DNA from 4 places in the Bacillus sp. GbtcB14 genome. Region 1 is predicted to be linked to each of the others. Evidence: riboswitches for the same ligand, from Rfam matches in the RefSeq annotation. Region 1 holds a riboswitch; each other region holds the start of a gene.

Region 1 (3,213 bases):
CATGAGGAGCATTTATATGAACAAATTTAAAAACTTAATTTATAAGAAAAGAGAAGCTTTAAAAGTATTTAAAAAAATTAACGGATTTGTTAGGAAAACCGAAACCAACGAATTATGAATGGTGTAATATACAGGAAATCCTTTTATATGTTGTACAGCTAATGGAAAGTTATGCAGCGCAATATAGAGTGAGATTTCATTTGCAAGTAGATGGGAATCTACCGGTTATAAATAGTGATGATAAACAATTAAAACAAGTGTTATTAAATATTATTAAAAACGGAATAGAATCAATGCCAGAAGGTGGAGATATTCATATCCGTACATATCAAAAAACTGAAGGGCATTTATGTATTTCTGTTGAAGACCAAGGCTTTGGTATAGAGAAGGAGAAGTTAGAGAAGATTGGAAAGGTTTTTTACACAACAAAGGAGAATGGTACGGGACTTGGATTAATGATTACATATAAAATTATTAAGGAACATCAAGGAAGTATCGCAATTCAAAGTAATATGGGAATAGGAACGAAAGTGGAGATTTTTTTACCAACAGTATCATGTGCTAGAGAAAATATTTTTCAGAAAAGTGTTCTTGTTGCGTAAATATAAACATTTTATAAAATGTTTCAAGAAGGGTTTTTTTTATAAAACACTTCGTTTATAATGGAGGAAAATATCGACATGAGATTTATTATTCATGTTACGGTTCGGTAGTAGGGGTGCACACGCATCCTTTTTTCTATGCAGATATGATGAAAGAGGTGGTATGATGGAATTAACATTAAATTCGACTGTACGTTTACACACGATTCAATTTCGAAAAGAGCAAAATAATTATATTGTAAAAGATACAATTACAGGAGAAAAATATGAAATGCCGCCACTTTGGATTGATGCATTGGCAATGATGCGTGACGGTTTTTCATTGGGGGAAATTGAGGAGAAATTAAAAGAAGAGTATCCGGCCGAAGAAATAAATATGTTAGCATTTACGAGGCAATTGTTAGAGCTAGAGCTTGTCGAAATGGTAGATGGGGAAGAAATAGCATGTACAAAGAAGAAAGAGAAAGATTATTTAGCTTGGTTACGTCCTCGTGTTGAGCAATTCTTTCTTAGTTTAAATAGAAAAAATAGAAGCAAAGGTCAATAATGATCTTTGCTTTTTTGTATAGTTTGTTTAAAAAATTACAGCGAATGCCCTTGCAAAAGCACCGTCGCTATCTTTAATTTTTAAAGGTGCCGCTGAGAAAAAGAAACGTTTCGTATTAATGGCATCTAAGTTTGTTAAGTTTTCGATTAAATAAATATTATTCCCAAGTAGTATGTGATGAATCGGTGATGTTTCTGTTGTTACCTCATCAGGAGAGATGAAATCTAAACCGACAGATTTTACTTTTAATTGAACTAGTTCTTCAGCTAATTCTTCAGAAAGATAAAAAGCTTCTTTCTCATATGCTTCTGTATTCCATTTAGTAGATAGATTGGAATGGAAAATGACAATATCGCCTTCTTTTATGTCAGCGTTGTGTAATACTTCTTTAGGTAGTTTTCGTTCTTTTACATGAGTTACATCAATAAGAACAGCGTCGCCTACAAATTGATTTAGGGGTAATTGATCAATAGTCGTTGCACCTGAAATGAAATGAGCAGGAGCATCACAATGTGTGCCAACATGAACAACAGAATGAAAATCTGTAACTTGATAGCCTGCCTCTTCAACGCTTGTAATGGCTCCTAAATTGATTTTTGGTGTTCCAGGGAATTGGGACATGTTGTTTTCAAATGTTTGTGATAGGTCAATTACTTTCACTTTAAATACCTCCAATATATGTTTTGAAATAAAAAAACTCACCTTTCATAATCAAGAAAGATGAGTTTTGCACACAATAGTTACGTTTTATCTTTCAAAATGCAATGCATTTTGCAGGAATTAGCACCTATTCAGTTTGTATAAACTGAGGTTGCTGGGCGTCAAAGGGCCGGTCCCTCTGCCTCTCTTGATAAAGACATATTAAGTTTTTTGATTCTGAATATTCGTTGTATTTAAATTGTAATTCATTTCCTTTTTTCGTGCAATACAAAATAGGTATTCACCCAAATAAAGTTGCTCGCATATTGTAGCTTATGTAAATAGAATGCTGCGAAGGAGTGAGTGCAGTGACAGGGACTGTATTGAATTATTATGCTGGTGGAAATACAGCTAGAGGATTTCATAATTTATACGATGAGAATTTAAAAGGGTTAGACAGATTATTTATTTTAAAGGGTGGCCCTGGAACGGGGAAATCTTCTTTAATTAAGGCAATAGGTCGTGAATGGGTTGAAAAAGGATATGATATTGAATTTTTACATTGTTCTTCCGATAATAAATCGGTTGATGGTGTAATTATTCCGAAGTTAAAAGTAGGAATTGTTGATGGAACATCTCCGCATGTTATTGAACCGAAAATGCCAGGAGTTGTCGAGGAGTATATTAATTTAGGGGTTGCTTGGGACTCAGATAAATTAAGAAAGCAGAAGGTGGAAATTGAACGATTTGTTTCAGAAGCAAGTAAAGCTTTTCAAACTGCTTACGCTTGTTTTAACGAGGCGCTAATTATACATGATGAGTGGGAGAAAATATATATTAATAATATTGATTTTAATAAAGCAAATGAACTAACCGATCAGTTGATTCAGAAGTTATTTACAGATAAAGGCGGGAAACAATCGCTTGTGAAACATCGTTTTTTAGGAGCAGCTACACCGAAAGGAGCAGTTGATTTTGTTCCTAATTTAACAGAAGGATTACCACATCGTTATTTTATAAAAGGACGCCCAGGCTCTGGGAAATCAACAATGCTCAAAAAATTAGCTAAGGCAGCAGAAGAAAAAGGATTCGAAGTTGAAGTATATCATTGTGGATTTGATCCGAATAGTCTTGATATGGTGATTGTAAGAGAATTAGGTTTTGCAATTTTTGATAGCACCGCACCACATGAATATTTTCCGAGCCGCGAAGGTGATGAGATTATAGATATGTATGCCCTTATCGTGACACCAGGGACAGATGAGAAGTATGCGACAGAAATTCGCGACGTGTCGGTTCAATATAAAGCAAAAATGAATGAGGCGATGTCTTTCTTAGCGAAAGCGAAATCAGTTCGTGATAAATTAGAACGAATTTATATTGCTGCTATGGATTTTTCAAGAGTAGACGCATATAAAGAGGAGA
Region 2 (3,213 bases), on a different contig from region 1:
ACGGATAATTCATTTGCTATTGTATCAATACGACCTGAATCTAATAAACCGAATAATCCTTCAAAATCAGAAACATTCCACTCCACTTTATATCCAGCCTTTTTAGCAGCTGCTTCAATAATCTCAGCATCAAACCCTTTTACTTTCTCACCTTCTTTAAAAATAAATGGGCTACGCCCTGCGGAAGTCCCAACTTTCACTACTTTTTCATTTGTTTTTTCGCTTGCTTTATCCGAACCACAAGCTGATAAAACTCCAACTGATACTGTTAATGCTAATGTTAGTAATAATGATGATTTTCTCATAACTCTTCCTCCTAAATAACGAAATGATTGCCTTCTTCAGAAGCATTTAGTTGTCGTAAAAATTTTTGTGTGCGTTCATTTTTGGGATTCCGAAAAATTTCTTCCGGCGTTCCCTGCTCTACAACAATGCCATCAGCCATAAATATAATGCGATCTGCCACCTCTTTCGCAAAATTCATTTCATGTGTAACAATAACCATCGTTATATGCTGCCTTGCCAAATCTTTAATCACTTGCAATACCTCGTTCACCAATTCTGGGTCGAGTGCCGAAGTCGGTTCATCAAATAGTAATACAGCAGGATTTAAAGCCATTGCCCTAGCTATCCCTATTCTTTGCTGTTGTCCACCTGATAACATTGATGGATAAGAAGCCTCTTTATCAGCTAAACCTACTTGTTTTAATAGATTTCTTGCTATTTTCTGTGCTTCTCCTTCACTTTTTTTCTGTACAACTGTTAATGGCGTTGTAATATTTTGTAATGCTGTTTTATTTTTAAATAAATTATAGTTTTGAAAGACCATAGCTGTTTTTTGGCGTAATTTTATTATTTCCTTTTTATAAAATCTCTTCGCATGAATCTCTAAATCTTCAATTCTAATCCTTCCATCCTCTGGTTGTTCTAATAAATTTAAACATCTTAATAATGTCGATTTACCTGAACCAGAAGGCCCAATAATGACTACCACTTCTCCTTTATTTACAGTAAGTGAGATTCCTTTTAGTACGTCATTATGCTTGTAAGACTTATACAAATCTCTTATCTCAATCACATATATCACCCATTCCTTTTACAAGTACGGTGCATCAAGTTTCCTTTCTAATTTTTTCTGTCCCCAGCTAATTACAATTGTAATAATCCAATATACAATCGCTACCGCTAAATAACTTTCCATATAACGATACGATTGTGCCGCTAGCATTTTCGCTTGCGCCAAAATTTCAGCCACCCCAAGTGCAAAAGATAATGAAGATTCTTTTAACAATCCGACAAAATTATTTCCAAGTGACGGTACTGCGACACGAATAGCTTGTGGAAAGATAATCTGCCGCATAGCTTGTGCCTTTGTCATTCCAACTGATAAACAAGCATCCATTTGTCCTGATTCTACAGCATTTAAGGAGCCTCGAATAATTTCTGACAAATAAGCAGCATTATTTAAACTGAGCCCAATTAGAGTTGCTTGCATTGCTGTAAGCACTGTAAAGGTCGGGGATATTTGCGGCAATCCGAAATACAACACAAATAATTGAACTAATAAAGGTGTTCCTCTAAAGAAAGATATATATACTCTTGCAATAGAATATAAAAATTTCGTTTTGTTTTTCGTTATGATCGCCAAGCCAATCCCTATAACAAAAGAAATAATCATTGAAACTACAGTAATCCCTAACGTTATGTATACGTACTTAAATAATTGCGGAAAACTTTCTAAAAAATACGTTACATCAAACTTCACTCTATCCCCCCTCTCTAAACAAAAAACTCTTCTTACACATATAAGAAGAGTTGAATGTTAATCCATTTCCCCCCATCTTCCAAACGCTTCATACGTTTGCTGGAATTAGCACAGTACTTTTGTAGCCTGTTGCTGAGATTTCATCGGGCCAGTCCCTCCATCTCTCTTGATAAGAAAACTAATAATTTTTTCCATTTATTTAGTTGTTATTATGAAGAATACATTCTATTATTGATAATGTCAATAGGAAAACTAAGAATTAAATTCAATACTTTTTAAGACTGTTTTACTCCTGCTAAAATGCATTATATCTTGAAGTGTAATATTAATCGCACTGAAAAAGCCATTACTTCTATCAAACTTAGAAATAATGGCTTTACTTTAGTATTATACTTATTTCATTTTATGTACTTCAGCAACTAACTTTCCGCCCTGAATGCCCATATAGAGTTTCACAGGTGCATCATTCGTGTTTTCAAACACTAAGTCTAAGTATGGATAAGCAATCGTAGCATCTCTTCCTTGTGGAACATAGCCTACTGTTTTAGAATGTGTAGTTCTCTCTACCATTTTCAAACCAGCTTGATCTGCTGCATTGTATAATGTTGATGATGTTTGACAAACACCACCGCCATATCCATCTACTAATTTACCATCTACAATTTCTTTTCCTAGTTGATATCCTTTATCTGGCGTTGTATCACCAATTAATGCATTGAAAGAGAAACTGTCTCCTTTTGCTAATACAACTCCATTTATGCTCGCTGCTGACAAACGAATATTCTCAATACGACCACCTGTTGAGCCACCTAAATTCGTTTCATATCTACCAATTACCGTGCCACTTCCTTGTGCATCATTTAATGTTGCGGTAGGTTTTTTCTCAACAATAGGTAATTGATATGAAGAATCCCACATACCAACGTTTAATAATTTATTTACTAACTCTTTTTCCATTAATTCAAAAGAAGGCTTTCCTTCTTGCCAACTTCCGTCAGATGTTAAACGTGAAGGAACCATCTTTTTGTCAACGTTTTTACCAACTTCCTTAGCAACCTTCTCTACCGATTTTTTAAATTTTGCTTCATCTTCAAAATAGCCTAGACTCGATAAATCTAACTTTTTCACTTCCGTACCAGTTCGACCATCAACTAAACTAATAGAATCCTGTACTTCTGCTTTAGCCTCTACCGTGTGGCCACCAATATCACTTACTAATGCAACATCACTTACTTTTGTACCACAACCACTCACTACAGCTACACATAACACCCCAACTAATATACCCTTTACTTTACGGAACAATATACTCTCCCCTTTTTCCCAATATTACTTTTATGTATTATTTCATTTTTATGTATGTTTTGTTACAATCATTTTACAATATATTTATAAATTGTTACAAGTTATTTTTTACTCTATATAAATTACTCTTTTCTTTTCCAAAT
Region 3 (3,213 bases), on a different contig from region 1:
TTTATTGGCGTTTGCAGCTGAATGCTCAAGACGTACATGCAATGTTTTTAGGCCGCGAAGTACGAGAGAACAGTCTTGAGGACCTAAAATAGCACCGAATGCATTTTGTAAAAATCCAAGTTTTTGAGCGAGTTCGGTATCTTTTACAACCGCTAATCCGGCAGTAACATCACTATGACCAGCAATGAATTTTGTGGCACTATGAAGAACGACATCGGCCCCAAGATCAAGTGGTTTCTGGAATAGTGGTGTCAAAAATGTATTATCAACAAAAGTAAGGGCGTCGATAGATTTTGCAAGTTTAGAAACTGCACGAATATCTGTCACTTTTAAAAGTGGATTAGAGGGCGTTTCCACATAAAAGAGTTTTGTATTTGGCTTAATGTTTTGCTTTATTTCTTCTAAATTGGTCATATCAACAAATGTATGTGAAACACCGTAACGGGAGAGAACTTCAGTTATAATTCGATAAGTGCCTCCATATACGTCTTCTGAAATGAGTACGTGATCGCCTTGTGAAAGAAGGAGGAATGCAGTAGAAATCGCTGCAATTCCTGATGCGAAGGCAAATCCTTTTGTTCCGCCTTCTAATAAAGCAATGATATCTTCAAGAGCTTCACGAGTTGGATTACCAGAGCGGCTATAATCATATTTTCCGAATGTATCTACATCAAATTGGTGGAATGTTGATGTGTTATAGATGGGAACGTTAACAGCTCCTGTTTGCGAGTCGTGTTTATATTGGTTGTGCAGTAAGAGTGTATCTATAGAATAACTCATATTCTTACACCTTCTTTTACAAGTTTAATGGCTTGCTTTAAGTCTTGAATCAAATCGTTACTATTTTCAATACCAACGGAAAATCGTAGAAGACGATTACATACACCGTTTGCTGTTCTGATTTCTTCTGGGATATCAGCATGTGTTTGCGTTGCTGGATACGTCATTAGACTTTCAACACCACCAAGACTTTCAGCAAATGTAATTAAGGATAAAGATTGTAAGAAGGGATTAATCCATGTTTCATCTTTCAGACGAAATGAGATCATGCCGCCTCTTCCAGGATAAAATACATCTGTCACCCCGTCTTCATTATTTAAATAAGCAACAACTGCTTTTGCATTTTCTTCATGTTGTCTCATGCGAAGCGCTAACGTTTTCATACCGCGAATTAATAGCCATGAGTCAAATGGGCTTAAAACCGCACCAGAGGCATTATGATAATGAGCGATTTCCTCACAAAGTTCCGTTCCTTTTGCAACGACAAGACCGCTTAGTACATCGTTATGTCCTCCTAAATATTTTGTGGCGCTATGAAGCACAATGTCGGCACCTTCTGTTAATGGCTGCTGTATATAAGGCGTATAAAATGTGTTGTCTACAATAAGAAGTAGTCCGTGTCTTTTCGCTACGGTTGCGACAGCGGCAATATCGGTAACTTGCATTAATGGGTTAGTCGGAGTTTCTATGAAAATAGCCTTCGTTTCAGTTGTGATAGCTTTCTCAATTTGTTTAATAGATTGTGTATTTACGTATCTACATCGAACGTTCCACTTTTTTTCATGCTCAGAAAATAATCGATAAGTGCCCCCGTATAAATCTTCGGATACAATAAGTTCGTCTCCAGAACGGAATAGGGAAAGGACGAGGAGAACAGCTGCCATCCCTGAACTACAGGCATAACCTTGTTCACCGTATTCTAAGTCTGCGATTGCCTGCTCTAACAGGCCGCGAGTTGGATTTCCAGTTCGTGAATAGTCAAAACCAGTAGATTTACCAATTCCTTCGTGACGATAAGCAGTTGAGAAATAAACAGGTGGATTAACAGTTCCTGTTGTAGTTTCGCTCCGGTTTCCGATTTGTGCTAGTTTTGTTTCAATAGTTGACATTTAAAAATTCCTCCTTTTTAAATTAACAATTAAGTGAATGTAAAATAAAAAAAGCCTTCTAAGAAGAAGGCTTTCGGTTTGAATAGAGTCTTCTTCTCATCTGTCAAATCTTTCACAATTTGCTGGAATTAGCACCTTATTAACAAATGTTAATGGTTGCTGAGGCGTCATAGGGCCAGTCCCTCTACCTCTCTAGATAAGAATGTTCGTATGAAATTTTATTATGTTTTTAACTTTACAACAAAAGATAATTGAATTGCAACTTTATTTTAAATAATTTTTATTTTTCCGCAAGTGTCATTGACTTTTGTATTTGTGCATGCTAAATTTATTAAAAAATTAACAAACATTGTTAAAAGGGGAACGTATTTCCTTTTAGCTACATAAATAAAATAATAAAGACAAACTCTTATTGAGAGCGGTGGAGGGAAAGGCCCTGTGAAACCCGGCAACCTTCAAACGAAATGTTTGAAACGGTGCTAATACCTGCAAAACGAATGTTTTGCATGATAAGAGGAGGATCGATTATGTCCCCCTCTTCAAAGTGAAGAGGGGGTTTTTATATTGATAGAAATGAGGGAGATTTGTGAAATTACTAGATTTATTATCAAAAGGAATTGTAATAGGTGATGGCGCGGTTGGAACTTTATTACATTCACATGGCTTGCAAAGTAGTTTTGAAGAATTGAATATATCTGATCCAGATTTAATTATATCGATTCATAAGCAATATGTAGCTGCTGGGGCAGATGTGATTCAAACAAATACGTACGGAGCAAATGAAGCAAAATTACGTATGTATGGCTTAGAGAATCAAGTTGTTCAAATTAATAAAGCGGCAGTGAAGATTGCGAAAGCATCTGTTACAGATAGAAATGCAATTTTAGGAACAATTGGTGGTATGAAACATATCGGAGCTGTTACGACAACTGATATGGAGCGAGAATTTATGTTACTGGAACAGGCGAGTGCATTACTAGAAGAACAGGTTGATGGACTGTTATTAGAGACTTTTTATGATGAGTTTGAATTACTTCATGCTGTTCAGGTGTTACGAAAACAAACGAATATTCCAATTGTAGCTCAGTTAGCGTTACATGAGGCAGGTACGACTCAAAATGGAAATGATGTAAATGAAATATTAAAACAGCTTTTAGATTACGGTGCAAATGTTGTTGGATTGAACTGCCAACTAGGGCCACTTCACATGACGGAAGCTTTTAAAATGATATCGATTCCTCAAAATGGCTACTTGTCAGCATATCCAAATGCAGGTCTCCCGAATTATGTGGAGGGACGTTACGTATATGAGGGAAGTCCGGCT
Region 4 (3,213 bases), on a different contig from region 1:
TGGAATTTTAGCTGCAAATGCACTATTTACGAATTTCTTCGTTGTTATATGTTGTGGATTGGTGAAAATATCTTTCACAGTCCCACTTTCGATTACTGCTCCATGTTCCATAACAGCAACTCGGTCACATATACGCTGGATGACATTCATTTCATGTGTAATTAATAAAATTGTAATCCCGATTTCTTCATTAATCTTTAATAACAAATCAAGGATAGATTCAGTTGTTTCGGGGTCTAAAGCACTCGTTGCTTCGTCACTTAATAACACTTCAGGTTCATGAGATAGTGCACGAGCGATTGCTACACGTTGTTTTTGGCCGCCAGAAAGTTCACTTGGATATGAATCTTTTCGATTAAAAAGATCAACGATACGTAGATACTTTTCTACCCTTTTTTCAATTTCATTTTTGGGAAGCCCCGATAGGCGTAAAGGTAATGCAATATTTTCATAAACGGTAACGGTTTTAAGTAAGTTGAACCCTTGAAAAATCATTCCAATTTTTTGTCTCGCTTTTGCTAATTCTTTTGTCGACAGTGTAGTTAAATCTTTCTCGTTTACGATAATATTTCCTGTCGTTGGTTTTTCTAATAAATTTACACATCGAATTAATGTACTTTTACCAGCGCCACTATATCCAATGATTCCAAATACTTCGCCCTTTTTTACTTGAAGGGAAGTAGGTTTAAGAGCTTCTACATTCCCTTTTTTTGTTGTAAATACTTTGGATACATTTTTTAATTCAATCATTATCGTCAGCTCCTACCAAGATGGTAAAACTGAACCATCAAATTTTTTCTCGATAAATTCTTTTACTTCTTTAGATTGATAGGCTTTCTTTAATTTATTTACAACAGCATCATCTTTATTTTCAGTACGAACAACGACCCAGTTCACATATGGTGAATCTTTTCCCTCACGGAAGATAGAATCTTTCGCAGGGCTTAATTTTGCACCTAATGCAAAGTTTGTATTAATTGCAGCTGCTTTCACTTCACTTAGTTGTGTCGGTAATTGAGATGCCTCTAATTCAACAATCTTTAAATTCTTTGGATTTTCAATTACATCTTTCGCAGTCGCTTTTTCTGTAGCCTTTGGATCCACTTTTAAAACACCTGCTTTTTCAAATAGTTTTAAAGCTCGAAGTTCATTCGTTGGATCATTTGGTACAGCGATTGCGTCGCCCTCTTTTAAGTCTTTTACATCTTTTATGTCTTTAGAATATACGCCCATAGGGAATGTAACTGTTGAAAATACTTCCGTTAATTTCATATTACGTTCAGCTTTAAATACGTCTAAATAAGATTTCGTTTGATAGCTATTTACATCAAGACTTTTTTCATCTAGGGATACGTTTGGTGCTACATAATCATTAAATACCTTTACATCAATTTCGAGCCCATCTTTCGCTGCTACTTCTTTTACCTTTTCAAAAATTTGTTCATGTGGTCCACCTGTTACACCGACAGTAATCTTTTTCTCATCTAATGTTTTTACCTCTTTGTCAGAATTAGCACCACATGCACCTAGCAATAATACCGCTCCACTTACAATGCTCAATAATACCTTTTTCATCTATAATTCCTCCTTCATATACGTTACAAAATAAAAAGCACCTCTCAAAATAAGAGAGGTGCCGAATAGACAAAATAGGTTCCTCTCTTATCTTCCAAAACGAAAACTCGTTTTGCAGGAATTAGCACCTTAGCTTATACGTCATAAGCTCGGTTGCCGGGCATCATCGGGCCAGTCCCTCCGCCACTCTTGATAAGAGTATGTGTATGTAGTTTTTTAATATGGTACTAATAGTAAATCTTACAAAAAGAATTGTCAATGCTATTTTCTGAATATATTTTATTTTAAGGTAATCGAAACGTTACCTTTTTTATGCCCGTTTTCTACATACATATGGGCTTCAGCAATCTCTTCTAATCGGTAAGTTCTATCAATAACAGGCTTTAAATTTTCTGTTTCAGTTAGTTTTTTTAGTAGAAACATATCTTCTTTACTGACCTTTGCCATCATGCCATTAACAGATACATATACACCCGTAGGCGTTAATGCTTTTTTTCCAAGGGATCTTTTATGTTTTCCAACAGCATCAAATATAACATCATAGTATTCGCCCCGCTTAGTAAAATCTTCTTTCGTATAATCAATTACTTTATCAGCTCCTAAAGATTGCACTAGTGCAAAATTTGAATGACTACAAACAGCTGTAACGGTTGCACCGAAATATTTAGCAAGTTGTACGGCAGCTGTTCCTACTGATCCAGATGCGCCATATATTAGCACTTGTTGCCCCCTTTTTATACGGGCCTTTCGTAGGAAGTGTAGTGCCGAAGTTCCGCCAAAGGGAATAATTGCTGCTTCCTCATACGTTACATTGGTAGGTTTTAATGCTATTAATCCACTTTCATGTATACATGTATATTCTGCATAACCACCGACATTAAGCTCTGTTAATGCAAAAATTTGATCTCCTTTTTTAAATTGAGTTACATCTGTTCCTATTTCTTCGATTTCACCGGATAACTCTACACCGAGTATAGGCTTTCTCGGTTTTCTAAAACCTAATATGATCCGCATAGGAATCCAAAATAAGAGAGGGCTATTAAAGCTGCGCATTCTACAATCTCCAGTCGTTACACTTGTTGAGTGAATTCTAACTAATACTTCATTCTTTTTGGGAGTAGGCTTCGCTACATCCTGAAGTTTGAGAACATTAGGTGGTCCATACTTTGTGCAAATTATTGCTTTCATAATGACCTCCTGAAATGAGTTGTTATTACATCATATTTAACTAGTTCTTTAAAAATGTTGCTATGAGAGGAATAAAGTTAAATAGGGAGATTAAAAATTATATAGATTTCAGAGAGAAATAGATGATATCCTTTGGGGAAGGAGGGGGAATTATGAAAAAACTTATTTTAACTTCTAGTCTAGTATTTGCGGTTATGTTAGGTGCAGGATGTAGTAATGAGAAAACAGCAAAGACGGATGAACCGAAAAAAGAATCAGTTCAAAAAGAAAAGGAATTAGCCGCGAAGGATGTTTTCACGAAAACGAACGAAGCTTTTAAAAATGAAGAACATGTAACGATGACATATGATGTAGGGATAAAAGCTGAGGGAACAGAGATGGATATATTAAAGGCTAAGATGCAATTAGAGCCAAAGACAAAGAATTCTCGTTCTGAAATGAATGTTTCTG

The links. A riboswitch is a leader RNA that binds a small molecule or an ion and turns the genes downstream of it on or off. The one in region 1 is predicted to bind S-adenosylmethionine.
Region 2: linked by a shared signal. The riboswitch ahead of KVT31_RS15905 (amino acid ABC transporter permease) and the one ahead of KVT31_RS21855 (cyclase family protein) in region 1 are both predicted to bind S-adenosylmethionine.
Region 3: linked by a shared signal. The riboswitch ahead of metI (cystathionine gamma-synthase/O-acetylhomoserine thiolyase) and the one ahead of KVT31_RS21855 (cyclase family protein) in region 1 are both predicted to bind S-adenosylmethionine.
Region 4: linked by a shared signal. The riboswitch ahead of KVT31_RS24785 (MetQ/NlpA family ABC transporter substrate-binding protein) and the one ahead of KVT31_RS21855 (cyclase family protein) in region 1 are both predicted to bind S-adenosylmethionine.

What each region holds. Positions count from the first base shown of each region.
Region 1 is NZ_JAGXJT010000008.1:84,064-87,276, forward strand. Features, by position in the region: partial or broken gene KVT31_RS21845 (ATP-binding protein) at 87-602, shown strand; gene KVT31_RS21850 (hypothetical protein) at 769-1,149, shown strand; gene KVT31_RS21855 (cyclase family protein) at 1,177-1,809, opposite strand; SAM riboswitch class I at 1,894-2,006, opposite strand; gene KVT31_RS21860 (PRK06851 family protein) at 2,157-3,213, shown strand, end outside.
Region 2 is NZ_JAGXJT010000005.1:69,654-72,866, reverse strand. Features, by position in the region: gene KVT31_RS15915 (amino acid ABC transporter substrate-binding protein) at 1-305, opposite strand, end outside; gene KVT31_RS15910 (amino acid ABC transporter ATP-binding protein) at 317-1,078, opposite strand; gene KVT31_RS15905 (amino acid ABC transporter permease) at 1,097-1,765, opposite strand; SAM riboswitch class I at 1,835-1,941, opposite strand; gene KVT31_RS15900 (VanW family protein) at 2,159-3,070, opposite strand.
Region 3 is NZ_JAGXJT010000001.1:410,353-413,565, forward strand. Features, by position in the region: gene metC (cystathionine beta-lyase) at 1-780, opposite strand, end outside; gene metI (cystathionine gamma-synthase/O-acetylhomoserine thiolyase) at 777-1,889, opposite strand; SAM riboswitch class I at 1,983-2,092, opposite strand; SAM riboswitch class I at 2,296-2,405, shown strand; gene KVT31_RS02175 (bifunctional homocysteine S-methyltransferase/methylenetetrahydrofolate reductase) at 2,476-3,213, shown strand, end outside.
Region 4 is NZ_JAGXJT010000012.1:29,941-33,153, forward strand. Features, by position in the region: gene KVT31_RS24780 (methionine ABC transporter ATP-binding protein) at 1-750, opposite strand, end outside; gene KVT31_RS24785 (MetQ/NlpA family ABC transporter substrate-binding protein) at 763-1,575, opposite strand; SAM riboswitch class I at 1,660-1,774, opposite strand; gene KVT31_RS24790 (NAD(P)-dependent alcohol dehydrogenase) at 1,855-2,763, opposite strand; gene KVT31_RS24795 (hypothetical protein) at 2,916-3,213, shown strand, end outside.